DNA from 3 places in the Ewingella allii genome. Region 1 is predicted to be linked to each of the others. Evidence: predicted binding sites of a transcription regulator. Region 1 holds the regulator's gene; each other region holds the start of a gene.
The links. Region 1 encodes CRP, which controls carbon source genes, mostly activating them, when cyclic AMP is high. Its sites were predicted from a motif close to ATGTGANNNNNNTCACAT; they were not measured.
Positions count from the first base shown of each region.

Region 2: adhE (bifunctional acetaldehyde-CoA/alcohol dehydrogenase) is a predicted target of CRP. The motif match lies at 1,359-1,376, and genes of this name have one in related genera.
Region 3: SBO83_RS06510 (CidA/LrgA family protein) is a predicted target of CRP. The motif match lies at 1,825-1,842, and genes of this name have one in related genera.

Region 1 covers NZ_JAWUDN010000005.1:305,488-309,875, forward strand. Annotated here, with positions in the region: gene SBO83_RS13785 (YccS/YhfK family putative transporter) at 436-2,511, opposite strand; gene crp (cAMP-activated global transcriptional regulator CRP) at 2,609-3,241, opposite strand; gene SBO83_RS13795 (OsmC family protein) at 3,606-4,013, shown strand; gene SBO83_RS13800 (LysR substrate-binding domain-containing protein) at 4,017-4,388, opposite strand, start outside.
Region 2 covers NZ_JAWUDN010000001.1:732,079-736,466, reverse strand. Annotated here, with positions in the region: gene SBO83_RS03575 (YchE family NAAT transporter) at 462-1,109, opposite strand; gene adhE (bifunctional acetaldehyde-CoA/alcohol dehydrogenase) at 1,640-4,315, shown strand.
Region 3 covers NZ_JAWUDN010000001.1:1,363,960-1,368,347, reverse strand. Annotated here, with positions in the region: gene flgL (flagellar hook-associated protein FlgL) at 1-112, shown strand, start outside; gene SBO83_RS06515 (CidB/LrgB family autolysis modulator) at 694-1,386, opposite strand; gene SBO83_RS06510 (CidA/LrgA family protein) at 1,383-1,781, opposite strand; gene xylB (xylulokinase) at 1,983-3,437, opposite strand; gene xylA (xylose isomerase) at 3,528-4,388, opposite strand, start outside.

The sequences.
Region 1 (4,388 bases):
TACAACCCGCGTAAAAAGCCACGCGGTTTTCCACCTCTTGCTCGGCGTCACTTCTGAACGCGGCCTACTGGCTTCTACACCGTGCCGTTTCAGTGGAGTGCTATTCTGCTCCCCTAAATAGGCGAGGGAGCAAAGCAAAATCACTGAAACGGCACGGTTGAGATGCCTCAAAACCGCAGTCAAAAATGGCGCTGAGCGAATGGTTCGAGACCTATGGCTCGAAGCCTGAAGCGAAGGTACCGCCTAAGCGGCGACATTTTGCGGTGGATAACGGAAGTACCTGAAACACGTCCGCCTAACGAGCGGAGCGCGCAGTAAAAGAGCCTGGGGGTCCAGGGGGCGGCGGCGATAGGCCGCCCCCTGGTCGGTGTGGGCCGATGCCCACGACCTTGACCTTGAAGTTGAATTGAAGAGCGCCCGCTGATCGCCATCTGCTCATCCCCCCTTAACGCGCCTCGTCAACCAAACCCCATGATGAGGGCGCTGTTTCCACGCGAGTGAAGAAATCGTGTGCATCACGCTGAGGTGCGACAGCACGCGGCGCAGGTGGCGTTCCATCTCGGTTATCGGCATGTCGGGGTGCAACTCGGGCGCGGCGAACAGGCTGTTTTCACTACTTGGGCCATCGTAGGTCAGGCGCTGTTGGCAGCTTTGCAGCGCGATTTCGCAACGCTGTAGATAATCCATCGCTAACTGCGGGGTCAGCATATAGTGTTCGCGAGCCAGAATGGTCATGGCGTTGATATGCTCGACGATAAACTGGCTGTGGGTCACCCACAGACGCATATCGGCCAGATAGCGCGAATTAAAGCCCGGCTCCTGCATGGCCTGATTCAATGAGGTAAACAGCGCGTTATGAGCCTGATTGACCTTCATGCGCGCATAAGCCAGTTTCTCCGGGTCGGGGTCTTCCTCGAGCAGCAGGCGGATGGCGGTTTGGTCGCTCTCCAGCGCCTGATAGGCATTTTGCCGCAACAGCCCGCTCTGCCACTGCGGCCACAGCCACAGGGTGCCGCCGAAGGCCAGCGCGCAGCCAATCAGGGTGTCGATAAGCCTTGGGACGAGGAAGTGTGCGCCGTTCATCGCCAGCAGTTGCAGGGTGTACACCGCCGTCACCGTAATACCAATGGTCGCCAGCCCGTAGTTCTTGCGCAGCACGGTGTAAGACACCACGGTGATCACCAGCATGCTCAGTAGGGTAACGCTTTCGGGAAGCTGCAACTGCAACAGCCCCGAGGCGACCAGCAGCCCAACCAGCGTGCCGAGCGCACGGTGCTGGATCCGCACCCGCGTGGCGTTGTAGCCGTTTTGGCTGACCAACATCACCGTCATCAAAATCCAATAGGGCTTCGGCAAATTGAAAAACAGCCCGAGACTGCTGCCAATAGCCAGCATCACGCCCAGCCGGGCGGCATTGCGTAGCGCGGCGGATTTAAAAGAGAGATAGCTTTTCAGCGCAGGCCAGAACGGCAGGCGGTTTTGCGTCTGCATTAGGTCGCGGCGGTAGAGTGGGCGCTGAGTGCGCAGCAAGCGAGCAATACGGCTAAAGTGGTAATAACAGAATTGGCCGACCGGGTTATCGCGATAGCGCGAGGCAATTTTCTCCAGCGCCGCGAGTTCATTGGTCATGTTGAAACGGTCCGAGCGGCGGTGATAGAGAATGTCATCGGCGATCACTCGCAGACGGGCGGCGATCACCTGCGCATTGCGGCGAATCACCGCCTCGGCGTGGCTCTCTTCCACCAGCTTCTGCACTTCTTCGGGCAAATGCAGGCTGACGGCGATGTGCTCCTGTAAATCGAGCGCCACCTGAAAACGCTGAAACAGCCTCTTGTGCTGGTGATGCCCCTGCTGCGGCAACATGTGCAATTGCTGGTAGAGCAGGGCGATCAGATCGATCACCTGCTGCTGGCGTTTCAGCAGCGGCGGCAGCGCGGTTTCCGGATCGGTGTGTTGGGTGAGCAGGCTGTATTTGGCTTCGAAATAGTCGGCCAGCTGGATATAAAGCTGGCTGAGGGTTTCGCGCATTGGTTGCTCTTCAGAGAGGCGAAACCAAACCCAGTTAAACAGCCCGTACCACGCAGTGCCGACGATATACAGCAGCGGCGCGTGCCAGATGGGCACCAGCCCGGCCATGCTCAGGGTGAAAATGGTGGCCACCAGCGCACCCGGCAGTAAACGCGCGTGCAGTGGGCCAATCTCGCCGGTCACGCCAATAATCAGCGCCAGCGATAACATAATAAGGGGCAGGGGAATGTGCCAATTCACCAGCATCAGTTGCAGCATCACGCTGCCGAATGCAAACAGAGAGCCGCCGACAATCAGGCGTTTGAAAAAGCGTTTGTGGGGAGTATCCAGACCAGAAATGTTGCAGCAGGCGGGCACCAGCGAGAACAGCAGGCCCATTTGCAACTGGCCGAACATCCAGCCGATAGCGACCGGAATTGCCAGTACCAGCGTCTGGCGTAGCGCGTAGTTGACCTCGGGATGATAGAAAAACCGACGCCACAATCTCATGCGTTGCTGCTTAACACGCACTATCAATCAGTCTCCCTAGGCTCCAATAAAAACGGCGCGACAGTTGCCTGCCGCGCCGTTTCTCAGGGAATTAACGTGTGCCGTAAACGACAATCGTTTTACCGTGAGCGGAGATCAGGCTCTGATCTTCCAGCATTTTTAGAATTCGACCAACGGTTTCGCGGGAGCAACCCACGATCTGGCCAATTTCCTGACGAGTGATTTTGATCTGCATCCCGTCTGGGTGAGTCATCGCATCCGGTTGTTTTGCCAGATTCAGCAAGGTCTGCGCGATACGGCCGGTAACGTCGAGGAAAGCCAGGTTACCGACTTTCTCAGAGGTTACTTGCAGGCGTGTCGCCATCTGAGCGGATAAGCGCATCAGAATGTCCGGATTAACCTGAATCAACTGGCGGAATTTTTTATAGGAAATTTCAGCCACTTCGCAGGCAGTTTTTGCACGAACCCAAGCACTACGTTCCTGACCTTCTTCGAAGAGTCCCAGCTCGCCGATGAAGTCACCTTGATTCAGGTAGGACAGTATCATCTCTTTGCCTTCTTCATCTTTAATCAGGACGGCAACCGACCCTTTCACGATGTAGTAAAGCGTTTCGGCCTTTTCACCTTGGTGAATCAGCGTACTTTTAGAAGGATACTTATGTATATGACAGTGAGACAGGAACCATTCGAGAGTAGGGTCTGTTTGTGGCTTGCCGAGAACCATTTGCTATTATCCTCTGTTGTTATCGCTGCCCAAAATCACAGGGCTCAGAGTTCCCTGTACGGCGTCTTTAAATACGCGCCCTTTTAGCATATGAACTGTCCAGCAATGCTGCAAGCGGGAGTCGGAGTGAAACAAGAATCTGAATATTTCTGTTAACACCGTGGCTTCAGAGTGAAAACCACAAACCCATCACCGCAATTTACTGAAACAGTGTGTAACGGCTTTGTTTGTAGCACAGGTTTGCGCGGGTGTCTTCTGTTGTCTCGCTTCAGCATGATGGCGATCGGGTTACGTTGCCGGTTTTTTTCTAAAAGAGTAGTCTGAAGGAAATTTCTGCTTCATAAACGCATCAGGAGTATGGCACATGCAGGCACGGGTAAAATGGGTTGAAGGGCTGACATTTTTGGGTGAATCCGCCTCTGGACATCAGGTTCTGATGGACGGCAATGCGGGCGACAAGGCCCCAAGCCCGATGGAAATGTTGCTGATGTCTGCGGGAGGTTGCAGCGCCATCGACGTGGTGTCGATTCTGCAAAAAGGTCGCAACGAGGTGCACAATTGCGAAGTGAAACTGACCTCAGAACGCCGCGAAGAAGCACCGCGCCTGTTCACGCGCATCAACCTGCATTTTATTGTCAGCGGCAAAGATTTGACTGACAAAGTGGTCGAGCGCGCCGTGGCCTTGTCCGCCGAGAAATACTGTTCTGTTTCATTGATGCTGGGCAAAGCCGCCACCATCACCCACAGCTTTGAAATCGTCGAAGCGGAATAAGCGTTACCAAGGGTACTGCTGACACTTCAGCCGCAATAACTCTAAGAATCGCCGCGCCGCAAAGGTTAGCGGCGATTTTTGCGAATAGAATACGCAGTATTCCGCCTCCGGCAGAGTATCAATGTCCAGCAAGCAGAGTTTGTCCTCCAGATGAAAAGGGGCGTACATCGCGCGCGCCACAATGGTCAGATAATCCGACTGCAACACCATATTCAGCCCGCAAACCACGGAATCCGTGCGCAATGGTGCCGGGCCAGCCTGATAAAACGCCGCCATGGTCAACTGTAGCTGTCGGTAATAGCCCATATCCGTTTCAGGAAAGACCCAGCGCGCGCCCTGTAGCTCATCTAAGGTTTTCGCCTGTGCCAGAGGGTG
Region 2 (4,388 bases), on a different contig from region 1:
TCTGGCATGCCAGTAAGAGGATCTTATATAACGTGTTGTTTTTATTCTGTTTTAACCGATTTACAACCTACAACCATCTTACGCTTCTGTTTAAAAATTCGACTGATACAAAAAGTTAACATTTTGTAGGTTTGAAGAATAAATGGCTGTTTCTGACAGAGTAAACACTAATAACATCTCGATACAGCATGCACAAGCCCTACAGAATGATGTGGTTAAATTAACATCGATTCGGGCAGAGAAAGTCATAAAAAAGGGATTTTTTGGGGAGGGAAACGTATAGAAATAGCTGTTTGAGTTATAAATAGGCTCAGGAAAGGAGTTTAAGCCACATTTAGGTGCAACTGGTCATAAATAAGTCATTAGTTGCACTATATTGAGGCATTCGGTTATTAGCAAAGTTAATACAGTAGACACAAATAACCGAATGTTTAGAAAGATAAAGAGTAGCCCAAAGAATATTATTGCAGCAGACCAGGGAAAATAGCTTTAATCCCGGTCACGATAAACTCAATACCCAGCGACATCAGCAGCAAGCCCATAATACGGGTGATGACGTTAATGCCGGTCTGTCCAAGCAGTCTCACCAATAAAGGTGCCGCGCGGAACAGCAACCAACAGCTGAAAGCAAAGAGCGCAATGGCTACGGTCAAACCCAACAGGTTCTGCCAGCCGTGGAAACGTGAACTCCAGACAATGGTCGAACTGATGGCACCCGGCCCCGCCATTAAAGGTAACGCTAATGGCACAACCCCGACGTTTTCGCGGATCGCCGTTTCCGACTTCTCCTGCTTGTTCTGTTTATCCTCGCCTAACTTCCCGCTAATCATCGACATCGCAATGGACACCACCAAAATGCCGCCCGCGATACGGAAAGAATCAATAGAGATGCCGAAGATATGCAAAATGGCGTCGCCGAGGAATAAAGCTGTCCACAATATAATGGCAACCGACAGGTTGGCGGTCATATTGGTTTTATTTCTACCGGCGGCGGCTTGGTAGCTGGTCATGCTAATAAAGACCGGCAAGATCCCCACGGGGTTAACCAATGCGAATAGCCCGACGAAAAATTTAATATAGCCTGAAAGATCTAACAGAGATTGGCTCACGCAGAACTCCGCACAACACGCCAGAAGAGGAAGGTTTCAATGGGCGCTAATGTACTGTAATTGGCGCTGGGATTCCACGAGACTTTTTAGCGCGTACCACCAGATTTTTTAATATAAGCAGTGATTCATGCTAATGTTAAAAATAATAGGGGTCAATCCGACCAAAATTCGCACATTTTGTTAAATAAAAACGGGTTAATGATAACCAATCTCATCAATGGCCTGCTGAAAGGTGTCAGCAAGTCACTTTAGTGATCCAGATCAAAAATCGCCTGCCCCCAAGTGAGTATGCTTTTCACGTAGTCAGTGAGTAGGCGACAGGATAAACACCTTGCAAGCTGGCGAAGTTAACTCGTTTTCTCCTACAGGATGTTCAACCTTATTAAAAGCTGTTTGAGCAAATAATGAGACAGATGCAACCGACTGATAATAAATGTGTAAATTTGTATCGGACGGTATGTCATAGCACAGCTATACTGAATTCTGGCGGATTATTTACTAAAAGAGTTTAACTTTATCAGGAGAGCATTATGGCTGTAACAAATGTCGCTGAATTGAACGCACTCGTAGCACGAGTCAAAAAAGCCCAGCGCGAATATGCTAACTTCACCCAAGAGCAAGTTGATAAGATCTTTAGTGCCGCCGCGTTGGCCGCTGCTGATGCCCGTATCTTACTTGCGAAACTGGCTGTTGAAGAATCTGGAATGGGGATTGTTGAAGACAAAGTCATCAAAAACCACTTCGCCTCTGAATACATCTACAACGCTTACAAAGACGAAAAAACCTGCGGTATCCTGTCACAAGATGACACCTTCGGCACCATCACTATCGCTGAACCTATCGGCATCATCTGCGGTATCGTACCGACGACCAACCCAACTTCTACTGCGATTTTTAAAGCGCTGATCAGCTTAAAAACCCGTAACGGTATTATCTTCTCCCCACACCCACGCGCTAAAAATGCGACCAACAAAGCTGCAGATATTGTACTGCAGGCTGCTATCGCGGCGGGCGCACCAAAAGACCTGATTGGCTGGATTGACGAGCCAAGCGTTGAGCTTTCCAACCAACTTATGCATCACCCGGACATCAACCTGATCCTCGCTACCGGTGGTCCAGGCATGGTGAAAGCGGCATACAGCTCTGGTAAACCAGCCATCGGCGTAGGTGCAGGTAACACCCCGGTTGTGGTGGATGAAACCGCTGACATCAAACGCGTTGTTGCTTCTATCCTGATGTCCAAAACCTTCGATAACGGCGTTATCTGTGCTTCTGAACAGTCCATTATCGTGGTTGATTCCGTATATGACGCCGTTCGTGAGCGTTTCTCCACTCATGGCGGTTACTTGCTGCAAGGCAAAGAGCTGAAAGCAGTTCAAGACATCATCTTGAAAAATGGTGGCCTGAATGCCGCTATCGTGGGTCAGCCAGCGACTAAAATCGCTGAAATGGCCGGCATCAAAGTGCCTTCACACACCAAAGTATTAATTGGTGAAGTGAAAAACGTTGATGAGTCAGAGCCTTTTGCTCATGAAAAACTGTCCCCTACCCTCGCGATGTACCGCGCTAAGAACTTCGAAGACGCGGTAGAGAAAGCCGAGAAATTGGTAGAGATGGGCGGTATCGGCCATACCTCTTGCCTGTATACCGACCAGGACAATCAGCCAGAACGCGTAAACTATTTTGGCGACAAAATGAAAACCGCGCGCATCCTAATTAACACTCCAGCGTCTCAGGGTGGTATCGGTGACCTCTACAACTTCAAACTTGCTCCATCACTGACTTTAGGTTGCGGCTCATGGGGTGGTAACTCCATCTCTGAAAACGTCGGTCCTAAACATTTGATCAACAAGAAAACTGTAGCGAAGCGAGCAGAAAACATGTTGTGGCATAAACTTCCGAAATCTATCTACTTCCGTCGCGGTTCATTACCTATCGCTCTGGAAGAAGTGGCGACCGATGGTGCAAAACGCGCCTTTATCGTAACCGACCGTTTCCTGTTTAATGCCGGCTATGCCGACCAGATCACCAGCGTACTGAAAGGTCACGGCATCGAAACTGAAGTCTTCTTCGAAGTGGAGGCTGACCCAACGTTGAGCATCGTTCGCAAAGGTGCTGAGCAGATGAACTCCTTCAAACCAGACGTGATCATCGCACTGGGTGGGGGTTCACCAATGGACGCAGCCAAAATCATGTGGGTACTGTACGAACATCCGCAGACTCAGTTCGAAGATTTGGCACTGCGCTTCATGGACATCCGTAAACGTATCTACAAATTCCCGAAAATGGGTGTGAAAGCGAAAATGATCGCCGTCACCACCACTTCAGGTACGGGTTCAGAAGTCACGCCATTCGCCGTTGTAACCGACGATGCGACAGGTCAGAAATATCCACTGGCTGACTACGCGTTAACACCAGACATGGCTATCGTTGATGCCAATCTGGTGATGAACATGCCTAAGTCACTCTGTGCCTTCGGTGGTCTGGACGCAGTCACTCACGCACTGGAAGCTTACGTTTCTGTTCTGGCTAACGAATACTCAGACGGTCAGGCTCTGCAAGCGCTGAAACTGCTGAAAGAGTTCCTGCCAGCCAGCTACAAAGACGGCGCGAAAAACCCAGTGGCTCGTGAACGTGTTCACAATGCTGCGACCATCGCGGGTATCGCGTTCGCCAACGCCTTCTTGGGTGTCTGTCACTCCATGGCCCACAAATTGGGTTCAGAGTTCCACATCCCACACGGCCTTGCTAACGCGATGTTGATTGCCAACGTTATTCGCTATAACGCCAATGACAATCCGACTAAACAGACCGCTTTCAGCCAATACGACCGTCCACAAGCGCGGCGTCGCTATGCAGAAGTTGCTGACCATTTAGGTCTGAGTGCACCGGGCGACCGTACTGCACAGAAAATTGAGAAACTGCTGAACTGGCTGGATGAAATCAAAGCTGAGCTGGGTATCCCAACCTCTATTCGCGAAGCGGGTGTTCAAGAAGCTGACTTCCTGGCGAAAGTGGACAAACTGTCTGAAGATGCCTTTGATGACCAGTGTACCGGTGCTAACCCACGTTACCCACTGATCTCCGAGCTGAAACAGATTCTGATGGACACTTACTACGGTCGTAAATTCACCGAAGAAGAAGAGGCAGAAGTGGTTACTACTGCTCCAGTATTTAAAGCTGAAAAGAAGTCCGCTAAAAAATAATCATTAAGTGAAGATTAAAAAGTGATTATGAAAAAACCCGCCTTATGGCGGGTTTTTTATTTGTGCTCAAGTT
Region 3 (4,388 bases), on a different contig from region 1:
CGACTGGACGGCGGCTATTTCGCAATACAGCTTGCAGCAAGTCGCACTACAGGCGTCCTATAAAACCTTTACCAGTATGCAAGGGCTGTCGCTGTTCCAAATGAATTCTTAATTTCCCGCGAATTCAGGTCTAAAACGTCTCACTGAAAGGGGCCTGCTGGCTCCTTCTCATCTACACCTTTTCTGAGCGTACTTAAACCGGGTGCGTTCAGTTTGTATGTCACTTTGTCAGCCTAAGGGCAGGGTGACATACACTTTTTATTTTCAATTGCATCTTTGGGTTTGAATTCAAATTCAAATTTAAATTCAAGACCTTGCGTTGCCACGCAAACTGGCCCAGAAGGCGCGAAAGCGCGCGCCCTCTGGACACCCACGCTCTTTAGTGCTGGAGGATCGAGGCTACGCAGGGGGGGATGGACGTGTTTCAGGTAGCTAAGTGATAGCCGCGAAATGCCGCCGCTTAGGCGGTTCCCTCGCTGCGGGATTACAACCCGCGTAAAAAGCCACGCGGTTTTCCACCTCTTGCTCGGCGTCACTTCTGAACGCGACCTACTGGCAATTACACCGTGCCGTTTCAGTGGGTTAGGTCAGGCTGGGATGAGGAGTGGTTTAAATCGTGCTCAATGAGGCAAACCTCACCCCAGCCCTCTCCTTAAAAAGGAGAGGGAGCAAAGCAAAACCCAATGATCTGCTTTACCCAAACATTGCCAGCAGCACCGGAAACAGGAAAGGTGCAATAAGCGACGTCATGATCCCGCATATCACCAGTGCCAGCGAGCTAAAGGCACCTTCTTGAAAATCAACTTCTGCGGCGCGGGCCGTGCCTAGGGCGTGGGAGGCGGTACCCATGGCTAAACCGCGTGAGGTTTTGGTGGTGATTTTCAGGACATTCAAAATACTGTGACCAAACACCGCGCCAAGAATACCTACGAAAATCACGCAGACTGCGCTAATCGCCGGGATGCCGTTGATCGAGTGAGCCGTTGCCATGGCAATCGGCGTGGTCACAGATTTTGGTAATATTGAGGCGGCCAATTCAGGCGTCGCGCCCATCCACAAGGCTATCGCCGTGCCGCTGGTCATCGCCACCATACTGCCAATAAAACAGACGCTGATGATCGACTTCCAGCGGGCGCGTATCTGGTGCAACTGCTCATACAGCGGGAAAGCCAGCGCCACCACCGCCGGTTGTAGCAGGTCATTCAGAATCTTACTGCCAGCAAAATAACGGGCGTAGGGAATGTTGGTCACTAACAGTAGTGGGATGATCACCACCATCGACATCAGCAACGGATTCAACAGCGGAAGTTTGAGCTTGATAGCCAGCTTGCGGGTGGCGAAAAATACCAGCAGCGTTAAAGGTAACGACCAGAGAATGTCGATCATGATTTCTCCTCCGCGTCATTATCCAGCGGCTTTTCACGATGAATAAAGTGCGAGCAGTAAGCCGTGATCACCAGTACGACTAAAGTGCTGACCAGACAAGAAACCACCAGAGGGCCGAACTGGGCGCGCAGCATATCGTAATAGGTCATCACCCCGACACCGATGGGTACGAAGAGCAGGGCCATGTAGCGGATGAGCACATTACAGCCTGGCTTCACCCAGCGATAAGGCAAAACTTGCGTCGAAAGCAGGCAGAAAAGGATCAGCATGCCGATAATGCTGCCGGGAATGCTGATTGGCAGCAGTGATGAAATTCCGATGCCAGCGTATAAGCAGGCATAGATCAAAATAAATGACCTTATATATTGTAAAAGCAAAGTTAATACGTCGCGCATAGCCTTCATCCCAGTAAGGTGACGCATTCATCATACAATTAAACTGTGATCTGCACCACAAAAAGGAGTATGAAATTAATGCATGAAGTGTATGCCATTTTGGAAACGTACTTAATGTAACTTTGCAGCTTTATCTCAGCTTTGACGTGGTTGACAGAACGTCCGCGTGCCCTTTGAAACGATAAAAGGGCACGTGGTGGCTCATTTCATTAAGGGCAGCAGGCTTTGATAAAGCTCGTGGAAGATTTTTCGTCGTTCAAGATAGCACTGCTGCTTTGCAGCGTCAGGGCGATGCGTTTGTTCCAATGGTAACTCAGGTAGCAGCTCTTCCATTGACTTATTCGGGTTCATCGCCAACTGCGCCAAACGCGCTGCACCAAGGGCTGGTCCAACATCGCCGCCGGTTCGATACTCCAGCGTCAGCCCGCTGATATCCGCCAGCATTTGCCGCCAATAGGCACTGCGTGCCCCACCGCCTATAAGAGTGATGGAATCAGGTTTCAGGCCCGTGGCGTGAAGGGCATCCATACCTTCTGCGAGGGCGAATCCTACGCCTTCTAATACGGCCCGACCAATATCGGCCGGGCCGTGTTCATGTGTTAAGCCAAACAGGGTTCCGGTAGCGTTCGGATTATTGTGCGGCGTGCGCTCGCCAGAAAGATAGGGCAAGAACCAGACAGGGCTTTGGGCCGGCGTCGATTCTTCAACCAGCTTAAGCAGACTCGCTACCGAGTCCATCCCCGTTAGCTTTACCGCCCAGTCCAGACAAGAAGCGGCGCTCAGCATTACCGACATCAGATGCCATTTATTGGGCAAGGCGTGACAGAAGCTGTGCACCGCCTGCTGCGGATTACTGAGGAAGCCTTCGCTAACTGCAAAATAGACGCCCGATGTGCCGAGTGACAGCATCGCCTGGCCTGCCCGATAGAGGCCAACGCCCACCGCACCGGCTGCGTTATCTCCTCCGCCTGCGACCACCGGCACGCGTGCGATACCCCAACGCTGAGCCAGTTCGGCACTCAGCTCGCCTGTGATCTGATTGCCTTCAAACAGGCGTGGCATTTGTTTGCGCGAAAGGCTACAGGCGGCGAGTATCTCATCGCTCCAGTCTCGTTTGGCGACGTTCAACCACATCGTGCCTGCGGCATCTGACATATCACTGGCAAACACGTCGGTCATGCGCCAACGCAGATAGTCTTTCGGCAGCAGCACTTTGTCGATGCGACTGAAAATATCAGGTTCGAATTGCTTGACCCATGCCAACTTCGGCGCGGTAAAGCCCGGCATCATAATATTGCCCGTGATTTCCCGCGAGTTGGGCACTGCCTTTTCAAGCGCCTGACACTGCTTGGCGCTACGCCCGTCGTTCCACAAAATGGCCGGACGCAGCACTTGCCCCTGCTGATCTAACAGCGTGGCGCCGTGCATTTGTCCCGTCAGCCCAAGGGCCTTAACTGTGGCAAGGTTATGTTCAGCCCCCAACGCGAGAAGTGAGTTATCGGTGGCTGTCCACCAGTCTGCGGGATCTTGCTCCGACCACAAAGGGTGAGGGCGGGAAAGGGGTAGAGGTTCCGTGTGCGTAGCCACGACCTGACCTTGTTCGTTAAGTAAGATGGCTTTGACACCCGACGTGCCAAGATCGATACCGAGATACATAAACACTTCTCTCCCTGTAGGCTGCTGCATGAGTCTGCTTCGCCCAGCAATTATCATGCCGGGCGAAGCAGATTTTATATCTTATGGGGCTTAGCCAAATAAATAGCGGTTGACGAGATTCTCTAGTTTTTCTTGTTGACCACTCTGATGAGCCGGAGCTAACTGATGCTGCTGAGCAAACTGGGACAGGGCCTCAAGAGACATCTTGCCCTGCAAAATTTGCTGACCAAACTCAGCATTCCAGCCGGCGTAACGCTGGGCGACGTGCTTGTCCAACTCGCGACTTTCCACCATTTTAGCCGCCACTTTTAGTGCGAGCGCCATGGTGTCCATCGCGCCAATATGACCGTAAAACAGATCGTATTTGTCAGTGCTTTGGCGACGCACTTTGGCATCAAAGTTCAGGCCGCCGGTGGTAAAACCGCCAGCCTTAATGATTTCGTACATGACCAGCGCATTCTCTTCCACGCTGTTAGGGAATTGGTCGGTATCCCAGCCCGACTGTGGGTCGCCGCGGTTGGCATCAACGGAGCCAAAAATTCCCAACGCGATCGCATTGGCGATCTCATGATGGAACGAGTGGCCGGCAAGGGTCGCGTGGTTGGCCTCCACGTTAACTTTAACCTCTTTCTCCAGACCAAACTGTTTCAGGAAGCCATACACCGACGCCACGTCAAAATCATACTGATGCTTGGTGGGTTCTTGCGGTTTTGGCTCAATAAGCAGTGTGCCCTGAAAACCGATTTTATGTTTGTGCTCAACGACCAGCTGCATAAAGCGGCCAATTTGCTCGCGCTCTTGGCGTAAGTCGGTATTCAGCAGGGTTTCATAGCCTTCGCGGCCCCCCCAAAGCACATAGTTTTCTCCCCCGAGTTTTTGGGTCGCTGCCATCGCATTGCACACCTGCGTTGCTGCCCAAGCGAACACTTCTGGGTCGGGGTTGGTCGCCGC